Regions from separate parts of the Pseudomonas edsoni genome, predicted to be linked through region 2. Evidence: riboswitches for the same ligand, from Rfam matches in the RefSeq annotation. Region 2 holds a riboswitch; each other region holds the start of a gene.
What was found. Region 2 has a riboswitch for cobalamin ahead of C4J83_RS20490 (ABC transporter substrate-binding protein). Riboswitches for the same ligand answer to the same signal wherever they lie in the genome.
Positions count from the first base shown of each region.

Region 1 (5,818 bases), 1.8 Mb from region 2:
GTGGCGTTCCTGTTGGGTGAGGCTTATCGCTATCAACCGGGCCTGGACACTGTGACCATCTACCCCGGTGTGCTCAGCAGCTACCCGAATTTCATCTTCAATATCCCCGCGCAGGAAGTGCCGGAGTTTGTGGCGGCAATGGAAAATGCCAGGGACGCCAAGCGCTTCGAGAAGATCGTCGATCGCTGGGGCGTGCGCCGCAGCCATCCGCTGTTCTGGCAGTATTTCCATGACGCGTCGCGGTACATCCGCGAAACCACGCCGGTGGAAGAAGGCGTGCTGGACATGAACCGCTACGAGAATCTTTGATCGACCTTTGGCCGTCCGCCATGGTCCCAACTTCATCTAGATGAGTTGGGAAGGGCGGCAAACAATGTTGATCTCGGTACAGGCGTTGCGCGCGCTGGCGGCCTGGACGGTGGTAGGGCACCACTTCATGCAGATTTTCTTCGGTTTCAAGGCGGACACGGCCTTGGGAAGGTTATTTGTCGAAAAGGGCGCCGCGGGCGTGGACGTGTTTTTTGTCATCAGCGGCCTGGTGATTTTCCTGTCTACCCAGGACAAGGACCTGCCGCCCTGGCGTTTCCTGTTGTACCGTTTGCTGCGCATCGTGCCGGCCTACTGGTTCTACACGCTGCTGATGGCATTACTGGTGGTGGTCGCCCGGCCAATGCTGCCGGACCAGAGCGTCGATGCCGCCCATGTGTTGATGTCGCTGTTGTTTATTCCTTCGCAAAACCCCGGCGGTTATGGCGTGTACCCGACCCTTAACGTCGGTTGGACGCTGAACTACGAGATGCTTTTTTACCTGCTGTTTGCCTGGGCCTTGCTGTTCCGTCGGCAATGGCGACTGCTGGTGGTGGCGGCATTGTTGTTTGCGGTCTGCGAGGCCTGGACCTCGTTTGGCTGGATCAGTGAGTTCTATCGCTCGGACATTGTCGTCGAATTTCTGATGGGCATCGGCATCGGCATGCTCTACCGCAAGGGCTGGATTCGCCCGGGGTTATGGCTGCCGCTGCTGGGAATCGTCGCAGCGCTGCTGGCGATCTATCATTGGCCGGCCTCGCCCCGCGCCTTGACCTGGGGCCTGCCCAGCGCGGTGTTGGTGGTGGCGTGCGTGGCGCTTGAGCGATTCTTCGTCAACTATCGTCTGTTTAAAGTACTCGGGGACTGCTCCTATTCGGTGTATTTGCTGCACGTGCTGGTGCTTTCGGCCGGCGGTTATCTGGCCCAGCGTTACGCCCTGAACCCTTATGCCGTGCTGGCCGTGTGCGTGGTGATCATCGGCCTGAGCGCCATGGGCAGCTACCGATGGCTGGAGCAGGGCAGTTATCGCGTGCTCAAAGGCTGGTTTGATGGCGACGAGCGGTCGAATTTATCCCGACAAAAACACTAGGACTTTGTACCTCTGTAATGATTTGGCGTAAACTGCCCGCAAGCCTGTGAGGAGTTTCCATGACTGCCATAACCATTACCGACGCCGCCCACGATTACCTGGCCGACCTGCTGTCCAAGCAGAACACCCCAGGTATCGGCATCCGCGTCTTTATCACCCAGCCCGGCACCCAATACGCCGAGACTTGCATTGCCTACTGCAAGCCCGGAGAAGAGAAGCCTGAAGACACCGCCCTGGGGCTGAAAAGCTTCACCGCGTACATCGACAACTTCAGCGAAGCCTTCCTCGATGACGCCGTGGTCGACTACGCCACCGACCGCATGGGCGGCCAGTTGACCATCAAGGCGCCCAACGCCAAGGTGCCGAATGTCAACGCTGACAGCCCGGTCAACGAGCGCATCAACTACTACCTGCAAACCGAGATCAACCCGGGGCTGGCCAGCCACGGCGGTCAGGTCAGCCTGATTGATGTCGTCGAAGACGGTATTGCCGTACTCAAGTTCGGCGGCGGTTGCCAGGGCTGCGGCCAGGCAGACGTGACCTTGCGTGAAGGCATCGAGCGCACCTTGCTCGAGCGCATCCCCGAGCTCAAGGGCGTACGCGACGTCACCGACCACACGCAGAAAGAAAACGCCTACTACTGAGTAAGGTGTTCGCTGCGAACAAAAAACGGCGCCCCGTGAGCGCCGTTTTTTTATGCTTAAAATTCAGAGTCTTGCGCGGTATTCCTGCCAAATAAGATTAACTGTGGGAGCGGGCTTGCTCGCGAATGCGGTGTATCAGTCAGTACATCTGCAACTGACCCACCGTCTTCGCGAGCAAGCCCGCGCCCACATTGTTTGAGCGCATTGCTTCAGGGCCGATAGAGGTGCGCGTGGCCTGCACGGTACAGCGAGGATTCACTGAAGCTGTCATTCGCCAGCACCCGCCCGACCACAATCAGTGCCGTACGCCGAAAGCCTTTAGCCGCCACTTTCTCGGCAATATCACTCAGCGTACCCACCACCCAATCCTGATCTGGCCACGTCGCCCGGTGCACCACGGCAATCGGGCAGTCTGCGCCGTAATGCGGCAGCAGCTCGGCGACGATCTTGGACAGATGATTAACCCCCAAGTGAATCGCCATGGTCGTGCCGTGGCGCGCCAGGCTGTCGAAGTCTTCACCGGCCGGCATGCTGGTTTTATCCGCATAGCGCGTCAGGATCACACTCTGGGCGATATCCGGCAGGGTCAACTCCGTCTCCAGCAACGCCGCACACGCCGCCACCGCCGTGACGCCCGGAATGATCTGGAACGGTATGCCCAACTCGCGCAAGCAGCGAATCTGCTCGCCAATCGCCCCGTACAGGCTGGGGTCGCCGGAGTGCACGCGCGCCACATCCTGGCCCTTGGCATGGGCAGCCTTGATCAGGTCGATGATCTGTTCCAGGTGCAATTCGGCGCTGTTGACCACCTGTGCCGCCTGATGACCTTCCAACACCGCCGCTGGCACCAATGAGCCGGCATAGATGATCACCGGGCAACTGCGGATCAACCGTTGGCCTTTGACGGTAATCAATTCCGGGTCGCCGGGGCCTGCGCCGATGAAGTAGACGGTCATGGGAATTCCTGTTGAAAAACGGGCGAGCATGAAGATTGCTCATGATCGAGAAGGGCAATTATCGGGTTTTTAGTCAGCGCCGGCCAATGCAAAGGTGGCCTGGGCGACTTTTTTGCGCGTGATCAGCAGGTGGGCGGGGCGGTGGGAGAGCTGTTCAGCCAGGGCCAGGGCGGCACTTTCGGCGATGCCGTAACAGCCGGTATGGGCAAACGCGACTGCCGATCTGTGACTGAGGCGCGGTTCAAACACCGCCAATTGCGTTGCGCTGAAACACCGCAACGGCAGGTTCAACATGTGCGCCAGGGCAAGCAGCCCCGGTTCATCCCGTTTGCGGTCGATACTGGCCAGCGCGGTGATGCGCTGGCGCTCGATACCGCCCTCGGCCAGGGCGGCGTCAAACAGGCCGAGCAGGGTGTGAACATCGCACCCGCGCTGGCAACCCAGCCCGACCACCAGCGTCATGCCGAGTATTGATCGTCGCGGTTGCGGCGAAACAGCCAGGCGCTGATCAGACCCAGTGCCAGCCAGAACGCGACGTTGGTCAGTTGCGAGGCGATCTTGAACTGGGCTTCCAACGCTTCTGGAGCCAGCATCGAATGCACTTCAGGTTGCGGCGCGCCGATCACATGCGGCACGGCCAGGATCGCCACGCCCAGCCCTTTGAGCAGCCAATTGCGACCAAACACCAGCAGCGCGATACCCGCAGCCGTGGACGCCGCCGTGCCGATCCACCAGATCTGCCGCTGCGCCAGGTCGGCGGCAGCGGTGCCCGGCAACTCCGGTGGCAGGCCCAGGGTGGGCGCCAGTACAAACGTCGCGTAACCGGCCAAGCCCCACAGCAGCCCTTGAGCGGTGCGGGTTGGCGCGCGCAAGGTGTAAAGGCCGGCCAGCATCAATGCGAAACCGACCGCAACCACCAAGTTACCGCCAGTGGTGGACAGCACGCGCTGCCAGCCGTTTTCCGGCTCCCAGGCTTCGGCGTCGTGGGTGTGAGCGGCGGCGCCTTCAGCGTGCACATGGGGCACGACTTCGGCAGCGGCCGGTGCGTTTTCAAAGGTTTCCGCCTGCAGAATCAGCGGGGCGACCCAGAAGCTTTGCAGCAGAGTCAGCAGCAGGGCGGCGAGCAAGCCGGTGAAGCCTGCGGTTTGGGCTATGCGCTTGATCATGTCGGCAGGTCTCAGTGGCACGGGAACGCGGCGCTGTGGCGGGTATCGTGGGCAGCGTTGTGCACCGCCTCGATATGCGAGAAACCGGCGAAATACACCAGGCACGCGCCGAGGATCGACGCACCGATGGCGGCGGTCAGGCGTTGGCTCAGGGTGGCGGTGCTACTGGCGGAGTGCGAGGTGCTGCTGATGATCGACATGGGCGCGTCCCTTCGGGTTTCGGGGTGAAACGAGCGCATGAAAACCCTGCGAGCCGGGCACGCAGGGTTCTGAACAGCGCCCGCCCACCGCGGGTTTGTTATCTGAAATTTTTCGGGCCGGTCTCCGGGCTTGCGAGGGACGCTGGGTCTAAAAAGCATCGCCTTCCCATGCCGTACAGGCACAGTGGTTATGACGCTTCGCTCGCTTACCGTTGCGGGGGCAGCACCGGACTTCTCATGCGCAGGCATAAGTCACCGGTTTCCCGTTTCACCCTGTGAAGGGCACCCGAAACAAGGTGTGTAGGAGAGCATGGGGGTGGGAGGGGAGTCAAATGGGATGTTTGGTGTACATATCCGTTGCTGCGGTCACGGCCACTTAGGGTTCCGCTCTTACAGCGGGTCACTTTTGGCAAACGCCCCAAAAGTAACCAAAAGGTCTTTGCCCCACCACTCGGCACCTCGCTTAGGCTCGGTGTGCCCTCACTCCGGCTTGAATCCGTGGGCCGCCGCGACGGGCCATCCATGGCCCAACACGGCTAACCCGGCGTCCTGCCGGGTTACCCACGGATTCAAGCCTGCGTTCGGCCAGCGTGGTTGACGGGGCCTGTCAGATCAAAGTCAAAAGCAGATCAAAAGCAGAGCACGGCGGCCTGAAAGCCGACCTGAGTGGTTGAAGCAAAAGCGGATCAAAAGCACAGCAACACATCTGTATCTGATGCACTGCGATCCAAATGTGGGAGCGGGCTTGCTCGCGAAGGCGGTGGGTCAGTTAGCTCATGTGTAGCTGACACACCGCCTTCGCGAGCAAGCCCGCTCCCACAAGTTGACCGAGTTCAGCCTCCACCACCGCAGTGCATTGCTTTTGCTTTTCTGTGGGAGCTGGCTTGCCTGCGATGCAGGCACCTCGGTGTGTCAGGTACACCGGGTTGATGCCATCGCAGGCAAGCCAGCTCCCACATTTGATTGAGTTCAGCCTCCAAGATCAGGCCGGCTGTCAGGCCGCCTCGCGTCCGCTTTTGATCTAACCACTCAGGTCGGCTACCAGGCCGCCGTGCTCTGCTGTTGATCTTGATCTGCTTTTGACTTTGATCTTAGGCGCCCCGTTAAACCACGCTGGCCGAACGCAGGTTTGAATCCGTGGGTAACCCGGCAGGACGCCGGGTTAGCCGTGTTGGGCCATGGATGGCCCGTCACGGCGGCCCACGGATTCAAGCCTTCGTTCGGGCACACCGAGCCTAAGCGAGGTGCCGAGTGGTGGGGCAAGAGCCCTTTGGTTACTTTGGGGCTTTTCCAAAGTGACCCGCTGTAAGAGCGGAACCTATAGCCGCCGTGACCGCAGCAACGGATGTGTACACCAACCAACCAACCAACCAACCAACCAACCCAACCCAACCCAACCCAACCCAACCCAACCCAACCCAACCCAACCCCATCATTGACCATCCCCCACGCACTG
Region 1 covers NZ_CP027762.1:2,628,562-2,634,379, forward strand. The annotation lists gene C4J83_RS12290 (fatty acid cis/trans isomerase) at 1-309, shown strand, start outside; gene C4J83_RS12295 (acyltransferase family protein) at 374-1,396, shown strand; gene nfuA (Fe-S biogenesis protein NfuA) at 1,456-2,040, shown strand; gene cobM (precorrin-4 C(11)-methyltransferase) at 2,250-2,996, opposite strand; gene C4J83_RS12310 (cobalamin biosynthesis protein) at 3,066-3,458, opposite strand; gene C4J83_RS12315 (CbtA family protein) at 3,455-4,162, opposite strand; gene C4J83_RS12320 (CbtB domain-containing protein) at 4,174-4,362, opposite strand; cobalamin riboswitch at 4,461-4,667, opposite strand.
Region 1: it holds a riboswitch for cobalamin, as region 2 does, so the genes downstream of both, C4J83_RS12320 (CbtB domain-containing protein) here and C4J83_RS20490 (ABC transporter substrate-binding protein) in region 2, are expected to answer to the same signal.

Region 2 (5,818 bases):
GCTCCCACTCAAGCCAGCTCCCACCTTTGATCTGCGGTGTTTGTGGATTAGTCCACAGTGACCTTTCCAGTTGAAAACTCGACCTTCAAATTAAGCCTCCCTTCATTCACCAACCACGGCCGAATCGAAAACCTGCGCGCACCGCACTGATGCATCGGGTCTTGCGCGGCGATGGCCTTGGCATGCTCAAGCGACGTTGCACGAATCACAAACATGCCGTCGCCGTCCCAATACTGCTCATCCTCACTCCAATGCGGCCCGGCGGCGACGAGGATACCGTCGCGCTCGATCTGGCATTGATGCTCGAGGTGAATCGGCAGGTTCTGCATCACCGGGCCAAGCCCGTCGGTTGGCGTTGAAAACACTACATAGAACTGCTTTTGCAGCATGCCCTTACTCGCATCCAGCACTTGCTGACGCGTTACCCGGTTTGTTTGCATGGGTTTACCTGTAGGAATATCGACGTAGTAGCGCAGGCGTTTTGGCACCGCGTGTCGTGGAGCATTCCCTATCAGCCAGGGCAAGCAGTAGGCCGGTCGCAGGCATAAACCTTATGCCGGGCAGGAATACACGAGTCAGCCGTTCAACAACGGCAGCGTCACCACAAACTCACTGCCCTTGCCCTTGCCCGCGCTTTTGGCGGTGACCTTGCCGCCATGTGCTTCAACCAGCTCGCGCACCACCGTGAGCCCGATCCCCAAGCCCGAGCCGTTGAAGCCGATGGCGTGTTCATCCTGCACGTAAGGGTCAAAGATCAGCGGCAGTGCCTTGGCTGAAACGCCGATGCCGTTGTCACAAATGCTGATCCTCAGCGCGTCCGTCGCGGTCACAGACAGCACAATCGAGCCACCCACCGGCGTGTACTTGGCCGCGTTGGCCAGCAGGTTGTGCAGAATCTGCGCAAGGCGCCCGGGGTCTGCGCTCACCATCAGTTGGCCGTCAGGCAGGTGGGCATCAAATTGCTGTCTTTTCGCCCGCATCACCGGGCCGCAGGCATCAATGGCACTTCTAAGGATCTGCAGCATGTCCACATCGCGTCGATCGATGCGCAGCTTGCCGGTGCTGACGCGGGACACGTCCAGCAAGTCGTCGACCAACTGTGAAATATGCTGCACCTGACCTTCAATCAGCGCACGCATGCGCGGCAGCTGGTCGCTGGGCATGCGAACCATGCGCTCGGCGATCATGCTGATCGGCGTCAATGGGTTGCGCAGCTCATGCGCCACCATCGCCAGGATGCTTTTCTGCTGACTCAACGCGCGCTCGGCCGTGGCCTGCAGGTCTTGCGCACTGAGGGCCGCGATCACCAACTGCGCATTCGCCTCGCGAAGCTCCTGGTACAGGCGTTGTTCCTCCATGGGCGGCGGGCTGGCGGCGTCCGACTGCGCAAGGAGGATCGCCAGCACCAACTGCTGGTTAGCTTCAATCACCTGCTCGACGTGCTGGGTATCCACCAGACGGCTGCTGGCGTCAGTCAGTTGCTGCTGCAGCGCCGCGAGCGCCGCACGCGCCTCAACGGTTTTTTGGCCAATGAGGAACAGCTCGTGAGCCGCCGTGGTCAGCTCACTTTCATGCTTGCCGTCGCCGCCACTCATGAGTCGGGCTCACACATGTTTGGTTTTCGCCGAAACCTGCCGGGTCGGGTGCCCACCCAGCAACCCTTCCTGCTCCGGCAGCATGTCGCGAATCTGCAGGCCGTTATCGTCGATGTGGTACTGGCGCAGTTGGTCGGAGTGGGCGCTGGCGCGCACCTTGACCACGGCCATGATGCGCAGTAACCGGCTCTGCACCTCGATATAGCGCTGCACGATGATCGCGTCGGTCAGAAACGCCGTGCCATAAGGGCTGAAGCGCAGGTCGGTGTAACGGTCTTCGAGCTCCGAGGTCATCAACACGCTGACCCCAACGGCAGTCAGCGCCGTCACCATGCGTGACAGCGACTCGCGAAAATCCGCACGGAAGGTAGGCGCCAACGCCAGTTCAAAGCCTGACAGCGAGTCAATCACTACACGGGTGGCGTTCAACCGGCTGATTTCACCGAGCAGCAGCTGCACGATTTCGTCGATGGACAGGTCCGGCGCGCGGCTGTCCACCAGGCCCACTTTCCCGCTCTTGATCAACTCGGCCAATTGCGGGTTCTGCGAATGGTTGGGCCGTTGCTCGAACGCCGCAATCACCCCGGTTTCGCCGTTGCGCGCGCCTTCAGCGAGGAAGGTCGCCGCCAGGATGCTCTTGCCCGAGCCGGACGGGCCGGCCACCAATAGCGAATAACCCCGAGGCAGGCCGCCGCCGAGCATCTCATCGAGCGCCGGCACGCCCATTTTCAGACGGGTGATCGGGAACGTCGACGGCGCTTCAACCAGACGGTTGACGGCGGCCGGCGGGAACACCTTGACCCCCGAGGTGGCAATACGAAAGGTGTGCAACCCCGGCAACGTCGGTTGGCCGCGCATCTTCATGATTTCCATCTTGCGCACCATCGAATTGCGCTCAACGCTCTGGCGCAGCCAGATCAGGCCATCGGCCACGGTGAAAATCGGATTGGTGTCGGTCTCGGTGAAGTATTCGCCGATCAGGAAGGTGGTCGCCTGCCACGTGGTCATCAACATGCCCAATTGCTGGATGAACTGCGGCAGGTTGTTGTTCGGGTTGTGCTGGGTCTGGCTGGCCAGCACCACGGAGCGGAACGAATCGACAAACACCAGCGACGGCGAATGCGCCTCGACCTCGCTGACAATGCGCCGCAGTACCTCGTCCAGGTCGCCCGCCAGGGTGTCGTCGGCCAGGTTGATATAACGAATCGACCGGTTAATGGCAGCGTCGTCGAAAAAATCGAATTGCTGCTGGTAGCGCAGCATCTTCAGCGGCGGCTCACCGAGCACGGTAAAGAACAGCGCCGGGCGCTCCGGCGTGGCCAGGGCGAACATCATCTGGTGCGCGAGGGTGGTTTTGCCGCAGCCTGGCGGGCCGGCGATCAGGTTGAACGAAAACTCCGGCAGGCCACCGCCCAGGACCTCGTCCAGTCCTGGCACACCCGTGGCCAGACGGTTGATAGTCACTTTGGTGCTCATGGCGAAATTTCCTGCGAAGAGGTGTCGCTCGAAGAAGGCTGCCACACGCCAACCAGCAGACGTGCGGTGAGTGAAGGCCCGATCAGCGTGGTCAGAAGCTCGTAGAGGGTAGTCAGCAACACCTCACCGAAAAACAGCGCATCGGTTTCGTTCTGCTCGACGAGTACGGATTTGAGGGCAATCAAGTCCATCGCGGCCGGCACCCTGTCATAGGTGGCGGCCAGGCGTGGATGGGTCGAGACGCACAGATGGAAGCTGCGACGGTACAGCGCGGCAACGCCTTGCTGGCCGATGATGGGCGCCAGTGCTGCGCCCACATCCTGCAAAATCGAAACAACTGCCGCGGCGATGCTTGCAGTGTCAGCCTGCGGACCAACACGGTGCGCCAGAGAAGCTACGATCCGGCGGCTCTCTTCGCTAAGCGTGGGCATGTCTGACTAATATCTGATGAACAGAGACCGATGGTACACCCTATATCCGGAGATAGAGACCCCGGCGGCCTGCCAATTGCGCATGGACAGGCTCCCCCTTGCGGGCATGATCGACTACCATAACGCGCCGGTTCCCACACGGGACTAATAGGGAATCCGAAGCGCGTTCATTGCGCCAATCGGAACTGCCCCCGCAACTGTAGGTGCTGAGCCTGCTCCACATCGCCACTGGACATTGCCCGGGAAGGCCGGAGCGTGGCGACGACGCATCAGTCAGGAGACCTGCCGGCCCAGCAAAATCACTAACCGGCGGGGTGTCCGGGAAGTACCTCCGCGCCCTGCGATGCCCGCAGCGCTACAGGGTGTATTTCCGAGCCGTACCTCCCCAGTTCCACGTACGGTTTACCCGGAGATTGCCCGATGCTGCCACGCGTTACTGCCCTGATCACCGCCCTGGGCTTTTGTGCCCTGGCCCAAGCGGCGCCCACTCACTACCCGCTGACGGTGCAGAACTGCGGCAGCACCTTGACCTTTGAGCAGGCGCCTGCGCGCACGGTGACCATCGGCCAGGCCGCCACCGAAATGCTCTACGCCCTGGGCGTCGGCGACAAAGTGGTCGGCACCTCGCTGTGGTTCAACAACGTATTGCCACAATACAAGGCGCAGAACGACGCCATTGAGCGCCTGGCCAACAACGAACCCAGCTTCGAAGCGGTGATCGCCAAGCGCCCGCAGCTGGTGGCCGCCGAGCTGGAATGGGTGGTGGGCCCGCAAGGTGTGGTCGGCACCCGCGAGCAGTTTCACGAGCTGAAAATCCCCACCTACCTGCTGCCCTCCGACTGCGAAGCCAAGGACAACCTGGTGGGCGCCGACGGCACGCGGCTGGAGCCGTTTCGCGTCGAGACCGTCTATAAGAGCATCAGCCAACTGGCCGAGATTTTTGACGTACAGGCGCGCGGCCAACAATTGAACGACGAACTCAAGGCGCGCTTGGCCAAATCCATCGCCACCGCCCACAGCAAAGGCCTCAAGCAGGCCAGCGCATTGGTGTGGTTCTCCAGCTCGGAAATGGCCAGCGACCCATACGTGGCCGGCCACAAGGGCGTGCCCGAATTCATGCTCCAAACCCTGGGCCTGCACAACGTGGTGCAGTCCGATGAAGAGTGGCCCGCCGTCGGCTGGGAGACCATCGCCAAGGCCAACCCGACCTTCCTGGTGATCGCGCGCATGGACCGGCGCCGCTACCCCGCCGACGACCATGAAAAGAAACTCGCGTTCCTGCGCAGTGACCCGGTGACGCGCAACATGGACGCGGTGAAAAACAACCGCATCATCATCCTCGACGCCCTGGCATTGCAGGCCAGCGTGCGCACGTTCGATGGCCTGGAACAGCTGGCCGGCGCCATCGACGGCTACGACCTGCGCAAATGATGCGTACCCTTCTCGCCCTGGCGCTGCTGTTGCTCGCCGTGCTCGCCGGCGTGGCCATCGGCGAAACCGCCATCGCGCCGCAGGTGGTGTTGCAGGTGCTTGCCAACAAACTGTGGGCAGCCGGTTACGTGCTCGACCCGATCGACGAAGGCGTGGTGTGGAACTACCGCCTGACCCGCGCCCTGGTCGCCGCCGCGTGCGGTGCCGGGTTGGCCACGTGCGGGGTGATCTTGCAGTCGTTGTTGCGTAACCCGTTGGCCGATCCTTATCTGCTGGGCATCAGCGCCGGCGCCTCGACCGGCGCGGTATTGGTGGCACTGATCGGCGTCGGCGGCGGGCTGGTTTCGCTGTCGGCAGGCGCGTTTGTCGGCGCCATGGCGGCCTTTGCGCTGGTGATTCTGCTGGCGCGCGCCAGCGGCTCGGCGAGCGGCACCGGCCAGATCATCCTCGCCGGCATCGCCGGGTCACAGCTGTTCAACGCCCTCACGGCGTTCCTGATCACCAAGTCCGCCAGCTCCGAGCAGGCACGCGGCATTATGTTCTGGCTGCTGGGCAACCTCAGCGGGGTGCGCTGGCCGTCGGTGTGGCTGGCGGTGCCGGTGACCGTCGCAGGCCTGGCGGTGTGCCTGTGGCACCGCCGCGCGCTGGACGCGTTCACCTTCGGCACCGACTCGGCGGCCTCGCTGGGCATTCCAGTGCGCCGGGTGCAGTTTGTGCTGGTGGGCTGCGCGGCGCTGGTGACGGCGGTGATGGTGTCGATTGTCGGCTCCATTGGCTTTGTCGGGCTGGTGATTCCGCATGCGGTGCGCCTGCTGGTCGGTACCGGGCATTCACGGCTGCTGCCGGCCAGCGCCTTGGGCGGCGCGCTGTTTTTGATCGCCGCCG
Region 2 covers NZ_CP027762.1:4,435,360-4,441,177, forward strand. The annotation lists gene C4J83_RS20470 (YciI family protein) at 48-488, opposite strand; gene C4J83_RS20475 (sensor histidine kinase) at 576-1,595, opposite strand; gene C4J83_RS20480 (ATPase domain-containing protein) at 1,605-3,071, opposite strand; gene C4J83_RS20485 (hypothetical protein) at 3,068-3,502, opposite strand; cobalamin riboswitch at 3,614-3,806, shown strand; gene C4J83_RS20490 (ABC transporter substrate-binding protein) at 3,923-4,933, shown strand; gene C4J83_RS20495 (FecCD family ABC transporter permease) at 4,930-5,818, shown strand, end outside.

Region 3 (5,818 bases), 310 kb from region 2:
TGACAGTGGCCGGCGCCTGTTGATCGCCGCGTCTACCTCGCCGCGTGAACTGCCGGTGAAGCTGGCCGACCTCAAGTCGCGCCTGACCCTGGCACTGATCTTCCAGATGCGCCCATTGTCCGACGAGGACAAATTGCGCGCCCTGCAACTGCGCGCATCCCGTCGCGGCCTGCACCTGACCGACGAAGTCGGGCATTTTATTCTCACCCGCGGCACCCGCAGCATGAGCGCATTGTTCGATTTGCTCGAACAGCTCGATCAGGCCTCGCTGCAGGCTCAGCGCAAGCTGACCATACCCTTCCTCAAGGAAACCCTCGGCTGGTAGCCAGCCCTTGTATTGCGCGGCTTTCGGCAAATTTCAGGCGCCAGAAAACCTGCGTTTGGGCCGCTTTGGCCACGCAAAAGGCGTGTAATGGGTGTTAAGCGGTTAGATGTCATCGTTCAAACAAGAAGTCACATAGATCACGATTGAATTTGCAAATCGATGTGATAGTGGGCATAGTCTCGACTTCTTTACATACCAGCCACGGTCGTGCCCATGCTAAATCGCTTCGCACCCCTCGTGCCTCTCGCACTCGTTACCCTGTTGTTTGGTTGCGCCACCCACACTCAAAACGTGGCTGAGCAGCAAAAACCAGTACAACAGTCCCAGGCAAAATTCGTTGCAACGCAGTCTTCCACTGTTTACGAGGAAGAAGTTGCAACTGAAAAGGAACTCGCCGACTTCGCCGGCAGCAAGCCTTACCAGCTTCCAGTTCTGGCCGACAGCATTCTTGAACGCGGCATGTCCCTGATCGGTACCCGTTACCGTTTCGGCGGTACCTCTGAAGCCGGTTTCGACTGCAGCGGCTTCATCGGCTACCTGTTTCGTGAAGAAGCCGGCATGAACCTGCCTCGCTCGACCCGCGAAATGATCAACGTGGATGCACCGTTGGTCGCACGCAACAACCTCAAGCCCGGTGATCTGCTTTTCTTCAGTACGGCGGGCCGTGGTCGTGTCAGCCACGCCGGTATCTACTTGGGCGATAACCAGTTTATTCACTCCAGCAGCCGTCGCAGTGGCGGTGTCCGCGTCGACAACCTGGGTGACAGTTACTGGAGCAAAACCTTCATCGAAGCCAAGCGTGCACTCGCCATGGCCCCGACGACAGTTACCGCTAGCAAGTAAAGTTAAAGTGATACTTGAAGTTTGACGTGTAAGCGCTAGAATCCCTGGATATTGTTGTAATCCGTTCGCGCGAGCTTTGCTTGCGCGTTCTGGTTTTCAGCGTTCGGCAGCGAAAAGCCGCATCCAGACCAGGATTGTTCTGCCCATGTCGACCTCAGCCCGCCTCATTCTTCTTGTTTGCGCCGCGCTCCTCAGCGCCTGCGCAAGCCGTCCACCGCCGCCCGCTCCCGTAGTGGTCAAGCCTAAGCCGGTGTTCAATTACTCCACGCAAAATTTCTCGCCGGCCGCCGAAGACGTGCTCTTCCGTGCGCTGGGCCTGGTCGGCACGCCTTATCGCTGGGGCGGCAACACGCCGGACTCCGGGTTTGATTGCAGCGGCCTGATCGGGTTTGTCTACCGTGACGCTGCGGGCATCAGCCTGCCGCGCACCACCCGAGAATTGATCGTGATGCGTGCGCAGGACGTGAGCGAAAATAACCTGCAGACCGGCGACCTGATCTTCTTTGCCACTGGCGGCGGCTCCCAAGTAAGCCACGCGGGTATCTACGTGGGCGAAGGGCGATTCGTGCATGCACCGCAGACCGGCGGCACGGTGAAGCTGGATACGCTGTCCAAAGCCTATTGGCAAAATGCCTACCTGAGCGCCAAGCGCGTGTTGCCGGCGAATCTGGCGCGCAACCCGTAAGGCGAGTGCAGATCCCGATGTGGGAGCGGGCTTGCTCGCAAAGGCGGTGGGTCAGTCGATACGCCTGATGGCTGACACTCCGCTTGCGCGAGCAAGCCCGCTCCCCCATTGGTTTTGCGCTGTACCCGAACTCGGCTATTTGGCTGCCGACACCCGCCACACCTTATTCCCCACGTCATCGGCCACCAGCAAATCTCCCTGCTGATCAATCACCACGCCGACCGGTCGGCCCATGGCTTTCTCATCGCTGTTGAGAAACCCGGTCAGCACATCCACCGGCTGGCCCTTGGGTTGGCCGCCTTCGAACGGCACGAAGATCACCTTATAGCCACTGTGCGGTTTGCGGTTCCACGAACCGTGCTGGCCGATAAACGCGCCGTTGCTGAACTGCGCCGGCAGTTTGCTGCCCTCGGCGAAGGTCAGGCCCAATGACGCGGTGTGCGGCCCCACGGCATAGTCCGGAGCGATGGCCTTGGCGACCAAGTCCAGGTTCTGCGGCGTGACGCGCACATCCACGTGTTGCCCGTAGTAGCTGAATGGCCAGCCATAAAACGCGCCATCCTTGACCGACGTGATGTAGTCCGGCACCAGGTCGCTGCCGATCTCGTCGCGCTCGTTGACCGCCGTCCACAGCTTGCCGCTCTGCGGTTCCCACGCCATGCCGTTGGGGTTGCGCAGGCCGGAGGCGAAAATACGGTGCTGGCCTGTGGCACGGTCGACTTCCCAGATTGCCGCGCGGCCTTCCTCGGCTGCCAGACCGTTTTCGCCGACGTTGCTGTTGGAGCCGACACTCACGTACAGCTTGCTGCCGTCCTTGCTGGCCACCACGTTTTTCGTCCAGTGGTGGTTGATGCTGCCACCCGGCAGGTCGACCACCTTGGTGCCGGCGGCCTTGATCGCGGTTTCGCCCGGCTGATAAGGGAAGCGCAGCAGTTTGTCCGAGTCCGCCACGTACAGGTCGTTGCCGACCAGGGTCATGCCGAACGGCGAGTTGAGGTTCTCCAGGAACACGGTGCGGGTCTCGGCCACGCCATCGTGGTCGGCATCGCGCAGCAGGGTGATGCGGTTCGGGCTCGGCACGGCGGCACCGGCGCGCCCCATGACCTTCTCCATCACCCAGCCGCGAATACCCTTGGCGTCATCCGGCTTGGGCGGCGCGTTGGTTTCCGCCACCAGCACGTCGCCGTTGGGCAATACATACAGCCAGCGCGGGTGGTCCAGGCCTTCTGCAAACGCCGCGACCTGAGTGCCGGCGGCAGCTGTCGGCTTCGCGCCGTCTGGCCAGCCAATCGCCGGGGCGATGTTCACCGTGGGGATCAGGGTTTTGTTCGGCTCCGGCAGCTTGGGTGAAGGCCCGGTGCCGTCGGACACCTGCAGAGTGGAGCTTTCACCGCAGGCGGCGAGGGTGCCTGCGAGCATGATCAGTAAGGCAAGTCTGGTTTTATGCATGGTTTTCTCCTTGATACCTGTAAGGGTAGAGGCGTTTGCCGGTCCGATCGTTCAAGTGCAAGGCCGGCTTTAATTGACGCTCCACCCCCAACCCACTAACCTTCGCGGCTTGTTCCAGGTGCTCTGTGACCTGTGGGTCGACAGAGTGAAACAGGGAAGCCGGTGAGTGAGCGCACTTGTACACAGTGCTGCCGCGATTCCGGCGCTGCCCCCGCAACGGTAAATGAGTCAAGACGGTGCCTTTTGCCACTGTATCCGCGTGATATGGGAAGGCGCGCCGTCGGCCTGCTCGCTCGCTGAGCAAGCGCCACTCATGAGCCCGGAGACCGGCCTGGATCATCCAACAGCATCACGGTGGGCGATGCTTGGCTGTCTGTGTGTCTATTTTCCTGCCCGCCGTTTTTTGTCCAGCCCCAACGGAGAGCTGCCATGACCGATTCCCCCGACCGCGACGAACGCCACCTGGCGCGCATGCTGCGCAAAAAAGCCGTGATCGATGAACGCATCGCCAATTCCCCGAACGAATGCGGCTTGTTGCTGGTATTGACCGGCAACGGCAAAGGCAAAAGCAGCTCGGCGTTTGGCATGCTCGCCCGCGCCATGGGCCATGGCATGCAGTGCGGCGTGGTGCAGTTCATCAAGGGGCGCAACAGCACCGGCGAGGAGTTGTTCTTCCGTCGCTTCCCCGAGCAAGTGCGCTTTCACGTGATGGGCGAAGGCTTTACCTGGGAAACCCAGGACCGCCAGCGCGACATCGCCGCCGCCGAAGCCGCCTGGGCAGTTTCGCGCCAATTGCTGCAAGACCCGTCGATCGGCCTGGTCGTGCTGGATGAGCTGAACATCGCCCTCAAGCACGGCTACCTTGATCTGGACCAGGTACTCAGCGACCTGCAAGCCCGCCCGCCGATGCAGCACGTGGTGGTCACCGGCCGTGGCGCCAAGCCCGAGTTGATCGAAATGGGCGACACCGTCACCGAAATGGGCATGCTCAAGCACGCGTTCCAGGCCGGTATCAAGGCACAGAAGGGCGTCGAACTTTGAACCAGCCCCGTCATTGCCCGGCCGTACTGATCGCCGCACCGGCATCCGGCCAGGGCAAAACCACCGTCACCGCGGCGCTGGCGCGTTTGCACCGCAACCTGGGACGCAAGGTGCGCGTGTTCAAGTGCGGGCCGGACTTTCTCGACCCGATGATTCACGAGCGCGCCAGCGGTGCGCCGGTGTACCAGTTGGACATGTGGATGGTCGGCGAGCAGGAAAGTCGCCGTTTGCTGTGGGAAGCGGCGGGCGAAGCTGACCTGATCCTGATCGAAGGCGTGATGGGCCTGTTCGACGGCACGCCCTCCAGCGCCGACCTGGCGCGGCACTTTGGTGTGCCGGTGCTGGGCGTGATCGACGGCACCGCCATGGCCCAGACCTTCGGCGCGCTGGCCCTGGGCCTGGCGCGCTATCAGCCGGACCTGCCGTTCGCCGGTGTGCTGGCCAACCGCGTTGGCACCCTGCGCCATGCGCAATTGCTTGAAGGCAGCCTCACTGAAGGCCTGCGCTGGTACGGCGCGTTGTCGCGTGAAACCGGCATCGAGTTGCCCAGCCGCCACCTGGGCCTGGTGCAAGCCAGCGAATTGAATGACCTCGATATGCGCCTGGACGCCGCCGCCCATGCCCTGGGCAGCAGCTGCGAAGTCGCCGTGCCGCCACCGGTGACGTTCGCCGCGCCCGAAGTGATCGAGGCCGAGCCGCTGCTGGCGGGCGTGCGCATCGCCGTGGCCCGCGACGAAGCCTTTGCGTTTACCTACGGCGCCAGCCTCGACCTGCTGCGCGCGATGGGCGCCGAATTGCGCTTCTTCTCGCCGATTCACGATAGCCAATTGCCTGAGGCCGACAGCCTCTACCTGCCCGGTGGCTACCCGGAATTGCACCACCAGGCGCTGTCGGAAAACACCCCGATGCTTAACGCCATTCGCGCGCATCACGCGGCAGGCAAACCGTTGCTCGCCGAGTGCGGCGGCATGCTCTACCTGCTGGACTCGCTGACCGATGTCGACGGCACCCGTGCCGAATTGGTTGGCCTGCTGCAGGGCGACGCGGTGATGCAAAAGAAGCTGGCGGCGCTGGCTTTGCAAAGTGTCGAGTTGCCGGAAGGCGTGCTGCGCGGCCATACCTATCATCATTCGCTGACCAGCACCGAATGGGCGCCGATCGCCCGAGGCTTGAGCCCTAACGGCGGGCGTGGCGCCGAAGCGGTTTACAGGCAGGGGCGGATGACGGCTTCCTACGTGCACTTTTATTTCCCCTCCAATCCGGCGGCGGTGGCTGCATTGTTTGCGCCTGGCCCTGAGACCGCTATCGCGGGCAAGCCCGCTCCCACAACTGACCGAGTTGAAACTCAATCCAATGTGGGAGCGGGCTTGCTCGCGAAAAGGCCATGACGGACAACGCCTTCCCCCAAGCCGACCGCGACGCCGTCTACCGCGCTATCGCCGAACGCCGCGACATGCGCCACTTCACCGGCGGCA
Region 3 covers NZ_CP027762.1:4,749,713-4,755,530, reverse strand. The annotation lists gene hda (DnaA regulatory inactivator Hda) at 1-325, shown strand, start outside; gene C4J83_RS21965 (C40 family peptidase) at 539-1,168, shown strand; gene C4J83_RS21960 (C40 family peptidase) at 1,314-1,853, shown strand; gene C4J83_RS21955 (PQQ-dependent sugar dehydrogenase) at 1,989-3,302, opposite strand; cobalamin riboswitch at 3,402-3,651, shown strand; gene cobO (cob(I)yrinic acid a,c-diamide adenosyltransferase) at 3,732-4,343, shown strand; gene C4J83_RS21945 (cobyrinic acid a,c-diamide synthase CobB) at 4,340-5,731, shown strand; gene bluB (5,6-dimethylbenzimidazole synthase) at 5,728-5,818, shown strand, end outside.
Region 3: it holds a riboswitch for cobalamin, as region 2 does, so the genes downstream of both, cobO (cob(I)yrinic acid a,c-diamide adenosyltransferase) here and C4J83_RS20490 (ABC transporter substrate-binding protein) in region 2, are expected to answer to the same signal.

Region 4 (5,818 bases), 630 kb from region 2:
CCCGGCCGGGGCCACGCGTGGGGCGAGGGCGGCGACCCCCAATCCGGCGCTCACGGCCGCGCCTACCGCCATCACACCACCGCCGACAAACACTTCGGTCCAGTCGATCCGCGCTGCATCCAGTGCTCTGACCGCCAGGTGCCGAACGCCACAGGGCGCGGCCATGGTCGCCATGCGCAGCGGTGTGCCGGGGCTGTGTTGCCAGTGGGGCGCGGCGAACCAGCCAAAGCGTTCGACCGCCAGCACTTCGCCGTCCTGGCGATCGCCTTCGTTGCGCACGATCACCGCGTCCAGTTCATTGCGATCAAACGCGGCCACCAGGTCGCGGGACGAGGCGATGCGCACCTCGAGAATCACCAGCGGGTCGTAGGCCGCGAGGCGGCTGAGCCAGGTGGGCAAGTCCGGCCCGGCCACGTGGTCGCTGATGCCGATCACCAAACGCCGTGGCGCGTGGGTGCCCAGGTCCGCCAGTGCCCGCTCATGGGCATTGAGCAGGACACGCGCGGCCACGATGAACTGCTCGCCTTGGGGCGACAGTTGCACATGGCGAGGCGTGCGTAGCAACAGGCGGTAACCGAGGCGTTCTTCCAGCCGCTTGAGCTTCAGGCTGATGGCGGCCTGGGAGGTGTCGAGCGCCTCGGCGGCGCGGGTGAAGCTGGCAAAATCAGCCACCAGCACGAAGGCGTGCACGGTGTCGATGTCCAGGGGTTTGAGCGCGTCAGTCATATCCAATCCTTATCGCACTTATATTCGGCCATATCTTGTTGAAATCATCGCCAGTGCGCAAGCTCAGTCCACATCTTGCACAGGAGCTTTGCCATGTTTGCCAAACAATATTCACACCGCCTGCCTGCCGACTACGACATGGACGTGATACGCCGGCGCGCCGCGCAACTGGGGCCGTTGTGGGATGACGCGCAAGGGCTGCTGTTCAAGGCGTTTATCGCGCAGACGCGTGGGCAGGCGCCGGGCAATGTGTATGCGTCGGTCTACCTGTGGGCCGACCCGTTGCAGGCCGCCGACTTTCTACTGGGCGAGCGTTTTCAAAAGGTGCTCGACAGCTTTGGCCGTCCGCACATCGAAAGCTGGTTGCCGCTGGATGTGCAGCGTGGGCCCGCGCAGCACGCGTTGAGCCTGTACCGAGAGGAGTGGCCGCTGGTGCCGGGGGCGGATCGGGCCGGGATCGTCGCCGAGGAGAAACGGCGCAATCAGCAGGTGGCCGACAGCCGCGACACGTTCGCGGTATGCCTGGCGCTGGATGTGCAGGCGTGGCGGCTGGTGCGCATCACCTTGTCGGGCAAGGCGCTGGATGCGGCGCATCCCGGAACGGGCTATGACGTGTTGTACCTGGCCCGCCCCGGGAGTCAGTTCAAGGGTTGAAGCGCGCTTTTGGCTGGCTGAGCTTGCGCTCGGCCACCGCGCCAAACACCAGGCCGAGGGTGGTCCACAGCACCAGCTGGATACCCAGCGACGCTACGCGGAACTTCCACAGCAGCACAGCCGAAAACGCCTCCGGCACTTCGTTGATCACCGGGAACAGGCTGCCGGCCACCGACACAATCACGATGTACAACGCCGCACCCAGAATCGCCCCGGCCCAGATGCCACGGCGGGCAATCAGCTTGCGTGCGGCGTTGATCGCAATCACCGCGGCCGCCACTGACACCAGCAGCATGAGGAAGAACAGCTTGGTGCGCTGCGCGATGGTTTCGGGGTCGCCCACCGATGGCGGGTTGGCCGGGTACTTGAGCCCTGGCACCACGGTAATTGCCACACATGCCGCCAGTGCCAGCAGCGCCGCCAGGCCACGCGGGCCGACCTTGCCGATGCGGCCCAGGGCGTAAGCGAACACCAGGGCGAAGAGGCCGCCCAGTGACACGCTGTACACCACCACGCCGGTGAACAGGCCGAAGGTGCTTTGCACCTCGCGGCTTACCAGTTCCTCTTCCGGCGCATCGCCGTGCATCTGTGCCATGTGGTCTTCAAAGGCGATGGCCTTGTCGATCTGCGGTTCACCAAAGGCCTTGGCGAAGCCGAAAGCCAGCACGCCGGCGAGCAAGCCCACCAGCATCCCGCGTAGGAGTAAATGCCCTGTCATGTCGTGTCTCTCTTATCGATTAATGGCAGGGGAAACCCAGCAGGTGGCGGCCGTCGTGCACAAATTCATGCACATACATGCCTTTGAACACAGCGGTGGCGCCTTGCTCGGCGCCGACAAAATAGAGCGCCAGCAGCAACAACAGGCCACCGAAGATCGCCCAAGGCAGAATTTCGCCCAAGGGCAGGGTGGGTCCATACACATCAGGGTTCGTTGCAGCGGTGTTAGCCATGAAGACCTCCAGGGATGACGCGTCCCGAAATGGATTGCGATTGGGCTGAAACAGGGTCTGGCTTACGGCTAAAAGGCCGAATACAGTGGCGCGACCGCGCCGGATTCGAACCGGCTTCCTCTTTCATGTTCGTTGTAACATGTTGAAACAACTTTGCCAGTCTACGCCGACTGCGCGTCGAAACAGAGTGAATTGTGATGCAGGCCACCCGCTTGACCTTGATATGCCATGCCGCCACGCCGTTGCAAAAACAGGGGCGGTTTCCCGATGACGAATCGGTGGCGATGCAGTGGCAGCCCGCGGCGTTGTCCCTGGCGGGGCGTTTCAAGAAACGCTCGCGACTGGTGTGTGGGCCCGAGGCCCGAACCCGACAAACCGCGGGCTTGTTCGGCGACAACGCGCAGGTCGAAGACGCGTTGCGCGACGGTGATTTTGGCACCTGGAAAGGCCAGGCCATCGCCCAGCTCGACAGCCATGCATTGAGTGACTGGATGACCAACAGCACCAGCGCGCCTCACGGCGGTGAGTCGGTGGAGCAGATTTGCGTGCGAGTCGCTGACTGGATGAAAAGTCTCGAAACCCAGCCCGGGCAGGTAGTGGCCATCACCCACCCGTTTGTGATTCGCGCCGCGATGCTGTACGTGTTGCAGTTCCCTATGTCGATGTTCTACCTGATTGACGTCGAGCCGCTGTCCGCCACTGAACTGCGCTTTAACAACGTGTGGCGCCTGCGTCTGGAAACTCACGCCTGAGCGCGTGAACATGGCAAAATCCACGCCCCGCAATGAGAGCAACCCATGAAACGCATCCTGATCATCGGCATTGGCGCCGGCAACCCTGACTACATCACGATGCAAGCCGTCAAGGCGCTGAACCGCACTGACGTGTTTTTTCTGATGGACAAGGGCCAAAGCAAAGACAAGCTGATCGACCTGCGCCGCGAGATCTGCCAAACCTACATAACCGAGCCTGGCTACCGTTTCGTCGAGGCCGACTGCCCCGAGCGCGTGCGCGGCGATATCGACTACACCACCGCCGTGCAGGACCTGAATCGCGACAAGCAGCAGACCTTCGAGCACATGATCAACGAGCAGATGGCTGACGGTGAAGTGGGCGCGTTCCTGGCCTGGGGCGACCCTGCGCTGTACGACAGCACCATCCGCATCCTGCAGGCGATTCTGGCCAGTGGCCGCAGCGTCTTCGAGTTCGAAGTGATCCCCGGCATCACCAGCGTGCAAGCCCTGGCCGCCCAGCACAAGGTGGCGCTGAACCGCATCGGTCGGTCCATCGAGATCACCACCGGGCGCCGGTTGGCGGCGGGGCAGGCGAGTGATGCGGACACTTTGGTGGTCATGCTCGACGCCGAAGATTCCTACCGCAGCGTGGCCGATCAGGATATGGATATCTACTGGGGCGCCTACCTGGGCACGCCGGACGAAATCCTCATCAGCGGCAAGGTCAGTGAAGTGGCTGAGCAAATCCAACAGGTGCGCAAGGCGGCGCGTCTGGAAAATGGCTGGATCATGGACACTTACTTGTTGCGCAAACCCTGAGGTCACTTTCCCATGCTCAAACTCTTTGCCCTGGCACTGACCCTGATGGCCAGCGCCGCCCACGCCGACGCCACGCTGCACACCGATTTGCCCCTGTCTTATCTGGAACAGACCCAGAGCGATGCGCGCAATCAGCCGTTGGTGATTTTCCTGCACGGTTTTGGCAGCAACGAGGAAGACCTGTTTGGCATCAAGGACGCGCTGCCGTCCACCTGGACCTACCTGTCGGCACGTGCGCCGATGCCCGTGGACCCCCAGGGTTATCGCTGGTTTACCAAGACGCCGGATGACGGCGACTACAATGGCGAAACCGCCGACCTGCAACGCAGCGCCGCGCTGATCGAAGACTTTGTGGGCAAGGCCACAGCCAAATACCACACGCACAGCGATCGGGTGTTTCTGGTGGGGTTCAGCCAGGGCGCGATCATGTCGTACGAGGTGGGCTTGCGAAAGCCCGCGTTGGTGCGCGGCATCGCGGCCTTGAGCGGCAGTGTATTGCCGGTGCTCAAGGCTGAACTCAAGCCCAGCGAATCCTTGGGCAAATTGGCGATCTTTATCGGTCACGGCACTCTCGACCAGGCGCTGCCGTATGCCTCGGCGACGCAGGCCAATGAGGTACTGGTGGGCCTTGGATTGACGCCGGAGTTTCACGGGTATCCGGGCATGCCGCACACCGTCAGTGAGACCGAAGTGCAGGACCTTAAAGCCTGGTTGGAGAACAGCCTGAAGTGAACCGGCGGGTGAGGGCTGCTGCGATAGTCATTATTCGTTTGCTAGCTTTGAGTGCCTGCTGGTTGCTGCGCTAATGGCCTTTCTGTGCGAGCAGGCTTGCTCGCGAATGCGGTGTTTCAGTCAGCTCATGTATCACTGGCACACCGCCTTCGCGAGCAAGCCCGCTCCCACAAGTTGACCGAGTTCAGCTGCAAGCACCGCACTGCTTGGCTTTTCTGTGGGAGCGGGCTTGCCTGCGATGCGAGCGCCTCGGTACATCAGACATACCCAGGTGATGCCATCGCAGGCAAGCCAGCTCCCACATTTGACCGGGTACACCTTTGATTGGGTGCACCAAGATCCAACTGTGGGAGCGGGCTTGCTCGCGAATGCGGTGTTTCAGTCAGCTCATGTATCACTGGCACACCGCCCTCGCGAGCAAGCCCGCTCCCACAAGTTGACCGAGTTCAGCTGCAAGCACCGCACTGCTAGGCTTTTCTGTGGGAGCGGGCTTGCCCGCGATGCAGGCGTCTTGGTGCATCAGGCATACCCAGTGGATGCCATCGCAGGCAAGCCAGCTCCCACATTTGACCGGGTTTACCCTTGATTGGGTGCACCAAGATCCAACTGTGGGAGCGGGCTTGCTCGCGAATGCGGTGTTTCAGTCAGCTCATGTATCACTGGCACACCGCCTTCGCGAGCAAGCCCGCTCCCACCAGTTGACCGAGTTCAGCCGCCAGCACCGCACTGCTTGGCTTTTCTGTGGGAGCGGGCTTGCCTGCGATGCGAGCGCCTCGGTACATCAGGCATACCCAGTGGATGCCATCGCAGGCAAGCCAGCGCCCACATTTGACCGGGTACACCCTTGATTGGGTGCACCAAGATCCAACTGTGGGAGCGGGCTTGCTCGCGAATGCGGTGTTTCAGTCACCTCATGTATCACTGGCACACCGCCTTCGCGAGCAAGCCCGCTCCCACAAGTTGACCGAGTTCAGCTGCAAGCACCGCACTGCTTGGCTTTCTGTGGGAGCGGGCTTGCCCGCGATGTGGGCGCCTCGGTACATCAGGCATACCCAGTGGATGCCATCGCAGGCAAGCCAGCGCCCACATTTGACCGGGTACACCCTTGATTAGGTGCACCAAGATCCAACTGTGGGAGCGGGCTTGCTCGCGAATGCGGTGTTTCAGTCAGCTCATGTATCACTGGCACACCGCCTTCGCGAG
Region 4 covers NZ_CP027762.1:3,808,318-3,814,135, reverse strand. The annotation lists gene C4J83_RS17655 (LysR family transcriptional regulator) at 1-726, opposite strand, end outside; gene C4J83_RS17650 (DUF4865 family protein) at 820-1,380, shown strand; gene C4J83_RS17645 (CbtA family protein) at 1,370-2,071, opposite strand; gene C4J83_RS17640 (CbtB domain-containing protein) at 2,118-2,330, opposite strand; adenosylcobalamin (AdoCbl) riboswitch at 2,377-2,456, opposite strand; gene C4J83_RS17635 (histidine phosphatase family protein) at 2,528-3,082, shown strand; gene cobF (precorrin-6A synthase (deacetylating)) at 3,128-3,883, shown strand; gene C4J83_RS17625 (alpha/beta hydrolase) at 3,896-4,615, shown strand.
Region 4: it holds a riboswitch for cobalamin, as region 2 does, so the genes downstream of both, C4J83_RS17640 (CbtB domain-containing protein) here and C4J83_RS20490 (ABC transporter substrate-binding protein) in region 2, are expected to answer to the same signal.